2 linked regions of the Polymorphobacter megasporae genome follow. The protein of the gene in region 2 interacts with the protein of the main gene of each other region in a pairwise test. Links are inferred from orthologs where the notes say so. Each region holds a gene or a part of one and is shown on either strand. Other genes may lie near its edges. The genes, in order: KTC28_RS07780 and mtgA.

The links.
Region 1: the proteins of mtgA (region 2) and KTC28_RS07780 interact in binary tests that used the Escherichia coli proteins (3 or more experiments, as listed by UniProt). The link is inferred for Polymorphobacter megasporae from one-to-one orthologs.

Annotation. Positions count from the first base shown.
Region 1 is NZ_CP081848.1:1,666,304-1,669,608, forward strand. The notes cover bases 1-2,855. They hold KTC28_RS07780 (peptidoglycan D,D-transpeptidase FtsI family protein), read left to right. Parts: upstream 1-500; coding sequence 501-2,210; downstream 2,211-2,855. Other genes in these bases: rsmH (16S rRNA (cytosine(1402)-N(4))-methyltransferase RsmH), read left to right, coding at 1-31; KTC28_RS07775 (hypothetical protein), read left to right, coding at 28-498; KTC28_RS07785 (UDP-N-acetylmuramoyl-L-alanyl-D-glutamate--2,6-diaminopimelate ligase), read left to right, coding at 2,212-2,855. Outside these bases: more of KTC28_RS07785, read left to right, coding at 2,856-3,305. UniProt on the Escherichia coli protein: Essential cell division protein that catalyzes cross-linking of the peptidoglycan cell wall at the division septum. Required for localization of FtsN.
Region 2 is NZ_CP081848.1:2,012,889-2,015,918, forward strand. The notes cover bases 1-2,849. They hold mtgA (monofunctional biosynthetic peptidoglycan transglycosylase), read right to left. Parts: upstream 1,846-2,849; coding sequence 1,156-1,845; downstream 1-1,155. Other genes in these bases: KTC28_RS09600 (DNA polymerase III subunit gamma/tau), read left to right, coding at 1-824; KTC28_RS09605 (YbaB/EbfC family nucleoid-associated protein), read left to right, coding at 817-1,143; KTC28_RS09615 (flavin monoamine oxidase family protein), read right to left, coding at 1,869-2,849. Outside these bases: more of KTC28_RS09615, read right to left, coding at 2,850-3,030. UniProt on the Escherichia coli protein: Peptidoglycan polymerase that catalyzes glycan chain elongation from lipid-linked precursors. May play a role in peptidoglycan assembly during cell division in collaboration with other cell division proteins.

The sequences.
Region 1 (3,305 bases), 350 kb from region 2 along the record:
CACCGCCGCCCCAGCATGGAGAGCCGCATGAAAACCAGCTTCAAATCCGCCGCGATGATCGCCGCCGCGCTCGCCTCGGCGATGGGTTGCTACACCGTCTCGCTCCGCGCCTCGACCGAGCGTGCCGGGATCGACGCCGCGCGCCAGCGGATCGCGCGCGATACCGCCGACATCCGCCTCCTCCAGGCCGAACTCCGCACGCGGGCGCGGCTCCCCGAGCTTCAGCGCTGGAACGAGCAGGTCCTCGCGCTTGCCCCGCCACGTGCCGAGCAGTTGCTCGGCAGTCCGGTCCTCCTCGCAAGCTATGCTGCGCCGCTCCCCTCGCACACGCCGGTCGAGGTGGCTGCGGTCGTCCGCGATGCGCCTGCGCCGGTCGCGCCGATCCGCCGCGTCGCGTTCACGGCGCCGCGCATCGCCAACGATCTCAGCGTCGACGCGCGGCTCGTTGCGGTCGCTGCGAGCCAGACTGCAACCTTCCAGAAGATCGCCCTGCGGTGATTATGGCGGCGCTGCCGCGGCGAACGCTCCCGCTAGCCGGTCAACGGCAAGCGGCGCTCGCCCGCGCGCGGACGCGGCTGATGACGTGCGTCCTGCTGTTTGTTGCGATCGCCGGGATTCTCGGCCTGCGCCTCGCCGACCTTGCGCTGCTCCACGAGCGCGACACCGGCGGGCGTGAAGCCTTCGCGGCACCGATCCCGCCACGCGGCGACATCTTCGACCGCAACGGCATCGAGCTCGCGCGGACGTTCGACGCGGTCGCGGTCGCGGTCGCCCCGCGCAAGCTCATCGGTGACCCGCACGCGCTCGCGCAGTCGCTGGCGGCGATCCTGACCGACAAGACCCCGGGGCAAATCTACTTCGAGCTCACCCATCCGGGTGCATTCCGCTATATCGCGCGTCGTGTCCTGCCGGAGCAGGCGAAACGGATCAACGACCTCGGCGAACCCGCGATCACGCTCGAGCGCGAGCCCGAGCGGCTGTATCCCAATGCCGATCTCGCCGCGCATGTCATTGGCTACACCGATATCGACGGTCATGGTAAATACGGGATGGAGCGCGCGCTCGACACCCGCCTGACCGCGCCGGCGACACGCGGCAAGCCGGTCTTCCTCGCGCTCGACAGCCGCGTTCAGCAGGCGCTCGAAAACGAGCTCGGCGCGGCGATGGCCGAGTTCACCGCACTCGGCGCTGCCGGAATCGTCATGGACGTCCACACCGGCGAGGTCATCGCCCTTGCGTCGCTGCCCGATTTCAACCCCAACGCAGCCGGGCACGCCAGCGACAATGCACGCTTTAACCGGGCGACGCTGGGAGTGTATGAGCTCGGCTCGACCTTCAAGACGATGACGATCGCGATGTCGCTCAACGATGGTTTCATCAAGTCGATGGACCAGAAGTACGATGCGACCGCACCTATCCACATCGGCCGCTTCACAATTCACGACGACCCCGACGGTCACGAACTGCGTCGTTGGGCATCCGTACCGGACATCTTCATCCATTCGTCGAACATCGGCACCGCGCACATGGCGGCGGAACTGGGCGCGACCCGGCAGCGGGCCTATCTCGACGCGCTCGGCTTTTTGTCGCCGGTCAGCGGTGAGTTGATGGAGCGCGGGCACACGCTGTACCCGGCATCAAATAACTGGGGCGAGATCGCGACGATGACGGTCGGCTTTGGTCACGGCATCGCGGTGACCCCGCTGCATCTGGCGACGGCATATGCGACGGTCGTCAACGGCGGCATCTTCCGCCCGGCGACGATGCTGAAGGTCGAACCCGGCCAGGCGGTACCGGGCAAGCGCATCTTCAAGGAAAGCACCTCCGACCAGATGCGGGCACTGCTGCGGATGGTGGTTCTCTCGGGCACCGGGCGGAAGGCGAACGCCGCCGGTTACCGCGTCGGCGGCAAGACTGGAACCGCCGAAAAGCAACAGGGCGGGCACTACGAAAAGCACGTCAATATCTCGACCTTCGCAGCCGCCTTTCCGATGGATGCGCCGCGCTATGTCGTGATCGCGCTGCTGGACGCGCCGCACGGAACGAAGAAGACGGGGGGTTACTCGACCGCCGGACAGGTTTCGGCGCCGATCATCGAGAAGATCGTGACGCGGATCGGGCCGATGTTGGGGGTCGCGCCCGACATGACGCACGACATCGATGTAAACGGCATGCTCGGGCTGGCTGCCAGCGCGCCGGACAAGGAATAGCATGAACTTAGGCGACCTTGCCGAGGTCGATCAGGCGCATCGGGCGCTGCCGGTGACGGGGTTCGCGCTCGATCATCGCAAGGTCGCGCCGGGGACGGTGTTCGGCGCATTCCCCGGTAGCACGGTCAACGGTGAGGACTATATCGCCGCGGCGATCGCCAACGGCGCGGTTGCGGTCGTCGCCCGGGCCGGAGCGCGGGTTGACGGGGTGCCGCATCTGTCGGCGGACGAGCCGCGGCGGCTGTTCGCGGCGATGGCGGCCAAGTTCTTCGCGCCTTTCCCGCAGGTTGCTGTCGCGGTCACCGGGACGAACGGCAAGACCTCGACGGTCGAACTGACGCGGCAGCTTTGGCGGCTGGCGGGTCAACACGCCGCGAGCATCGGGACGCTCGGCGTGACGACCGCCGACGATCAGGTCTCGACCGGGCTGACGACCCCCGACGTCGTCACCTTTCTCGCCAACATGGGCGGATTGGCGCGCGAGGGGCTGACGCATGTCGCCTTCGAGGCGTCGAGTCATGGGCTGGCGCAGTACCGCACCGAGGGGCTTCATGTTGGCGCTGCTGCCTTCACCAACCTCAGCCGCGACCACCTCGATTACCACGGTGACATGGAGTCGTATTTCGCTGCGAAGCTCCGGCTGTTCAGCGAAGTCCTTGATCCCGCAGGCGTTCCTGTCGTGTGGTGCGACGCCGACACGACGTGGAGCCGCCGCGTCGTCGCCGCCGCGCACAAGCGCGCACAAGTGCCGCACACCGTCGGCCCCACTGGCGATACCATCCGGCTCGCCGGGCGCACACCTTCCAGGCTCGGCCAGACGCTCGATCTCGTCGTCGCCGGCAAGACTTACCGCGTCGAGCTGCCGCTGATCGGCGCGTATCAGGCGGCGAACGCGCTCGTCGCGGCGGGGCTGGTGATCGCCACCGGCGGCGACGTCGCGGGCACGCTCGCCAATCTTGCCCGGGTCCAGCCGGTGCGCGGACGCCTCGAACGCGCGGTGATCGCGAAGTCGGGCGCGCCGGTCTACGTCGACTACGCCCACACCCCCGACGGCCTCCGTGCCGCGATCGAGGCGCTGCGCCCGCATACCGATGG
Region 2 (3,030 bases):
TCGTCCGCGACTGGGCGACGCGGCTGTCGTTCCCCAATCTCCACCGGCTGTGGCAGTTATTGCTCAAGGGGCTGGCCGAGGTTCACGCCGCGCCGGTGCCGGTGCAGGCGGCGGAGATGGCGCTGCTACGGATCATCCACGCGAGCGCGCTGCCCGATCCGGGGGAGCTGGTCCGCAAGCTGACCGAGCGCGGGGAGGATGGGCCTGCCGCGCCCGCCCTTCCACACGCCGCGCCCGCTGCTCAGGGTATTTCCGCACTTTCAGCCGTCATCCCGGCGCAGGCCGGGACCCATCTCGCCACCGGCACGGCTCGCGGAGATATGGGTCCCGGCCTGCGCCGGGACGACGAAAGGGGGGAGGGATCGTCCGCTCGAGCGCCAATTGCGCCGCCAGCGGCAAGTGCCTCGCCTGCGCCATTCCCCACGCTCCCCACCGACTATCCCGGTCTCGTCGCGTTGATGGAGGAATCTCGCGAACCGCGCCTCGCGCACGTCCTCCACGACGTCGTCCGGCTGGTCGATTACGCTCCGCCGACCCTGACGATCGTCGCGCCGTCCGACCTCGGCCCCGGCTTCGCGCAGCAGCTGATGCTCGCGCTCGGCAAGGCGACGGGAGGCACGCGCTGGACGGTGACACTGGCGCGCGACGGCGGCGCGCGGACGCTCCACGAACAGGCCGAGGCGCGGATCCAGGCGACGCGCGACGCGGCGATGGCCGACCCGCTCGTGCGGCAGATCCTCGCGGCATTCCCCGACGCGACTTTGCTTGGTATCGATGCCGCCGACCCCGACGATTTACCGCACAGGAATTCAGCCGATGCCTAACATGGACGACATCATGAAGATGGCGCAGGGCCTCCAGGCCGACATGGCCAAGGCGCAGGCGAGCCTCGACGGGATCGAGGTCGAGGGCGCGGCGGGCGGCGGTCTGGTCAAGGTCCGCGCGACCGCGAAAGGCCGCATCATCGGCGTCGACATCGACCCGTCGCTGCTCAACACCGCCGACAAGGACATGCTCGAAGACCTGATTGTCGCTGCGTTCAACGACGCCAAGGGCAAGGCCGACGCCGTCGGACACGCCGAGATGCAGAAGATGACCGCCGGCCTGCCGCTGCCGCCGGGGTTCAAGCTGCCGGGGATGTAACCCAGCGCGGCTTCAGTCCGCCAGGCACCCGTCGATCGCATCGCGCCGCACCACCCCGATCCGCCGCTCGATCGCGCGGGCGTGGCGCTTGACCGCGCCGTGGAGGGCGGCGGCGTCGCGCTTGATCGGCTGCGGCAGGATCGCGGCGATGCGCGAGGCTTGCGCCGGGCTCAGCCGGGCGGCGCTGACCCCGAAATAATGCTGTGCCGCGGCCTCGACGCCGTAGATGCCGGGGCCGAGTTCGGCGATGTTGAGATAGACCTCCATGATCCGCGGCTTGCCCCACATCGCCTCGATCAGGACGGTGAAATATGCCTCGAGCCCCTTGCGGAGGTACGAGCGACCCGGCCAGAGGAAGGCGTTCTTCGCGGTCTGCTGCGAGATCGTCGAGCCGCCGATGACCTTGCGCGACGTCGCGTTCTTCTCGGCGGCGTGCTCGATCGCGCCGAAATCGAAGCCGTGGTGCGAGCAGAATGTCGAATCCTCGGCGCCGATCACCGCGCGCGGCATCGCCGGCGCGATCTGGTCGAGCCGCGCCCACGTCCGCTCGACATGCTGCCCGGCGAGCGCGTCGCGGATCATCGGCACGGTTATCGGCGGGTCGATCCAGCGATAGGCGAGCGCCCACGCGACCGCGAACAGCACGGCGACTATCGCCACGGTGACGAGCTTGCCGAGGAGCCAGCCGACCGTTCGCACCACCCGGCTCCCCTAACTACGCGGGGCTATTGGGCGACAGCCTCGGGCGACGTCAAGGCGGGTTGCGCCAAGACGGCGAGCGCGGCGGTCGCCGCAGCGACCCCGGTGGCATGCGCGCCGTGCGCGGTACCGACATCGTCGAGCGCGCCTGCCTCGCCGGCGAAGAACAATCGGCCCGCGACCGGCTCGACGATTGCCCGGCGGGCATCACGGCGGCCGGGGCGGGCATGACTCCACGCGCCGCCGATAAACGGCTCGGCGCGCCAGCCGCTGACCGCCAAGGGCCGGAACCGCGCTCGCCAGTCGGATCCGAGCAATCCGCACAACTCGGTGATCATCGCGTCGATCGCCGCCGCCGGGCCAGCGGCGGCGAGGTCGGCGGCGTAGGGACCGCCGAAATAGCTTTCGATCACGGGCCAGCCGAACGGGCGAAGCCGGTGGCTGGCCGAGCATAATGCGCGCGGATGCCCGCGAAGGTGGCCGTCGACAGGGAAGTCGGTCGGCCCGTCGATGTGGAGGAAGACCTTGCCGACGTCGCCGAGCGGCAGGTCGCCGGCGGCGGCGAGGTGGCCGGGCAGTTCGGGGGTGAAAGCGATCCGGGTGAGGACGGCGGTTGAGACGGTGACGATCGCCGTCGCTGCCTCGACGACCCCGGCGGACGTCGTCACGCGGACCGCATCGCTGCCGACCGCGATCGCTGTCACTGCCGTGTTCCGCCGGATATCGAGCCCGACGGCCAATGTCGCGACGGCGGTTCCAAGCCCCTCGCGGACGCGCCAATTATTGTCCGAGGCGGCGGCATCGAAGGCGGCATGGTCGTGGAGCGAAACCGCCCTCGCCGCGACGCCGTCGAGGTAGCCGACGACGGCGTCGACTGCACCCGCCCAGTCGCCAGCAGCGGGAAGGGCATCGGCGAGCGGCACGTCGGGCAAGGTGGCCCGCCGCTCGACCTCCTCGTCGAACGCAGCAAACGCCGCGCCGAACGCCGCCTGGTCGGCAGGCGGAAAGCCGAGATCGCGCCATTGCGTGTCCCAGCGCGCGGGCGAGCGGTCGACGGTCAGCCCTGCCGCCTCGGCGACCGCAGTCCATGGATTGCGCTCGCCGGAATGCAGCCAGCCGCAGCCGAGATCGAGCGCGTAGCCCTCACGGATGACGGTATGCGCGCGCCCGCCGACCCGATCGCCGGCT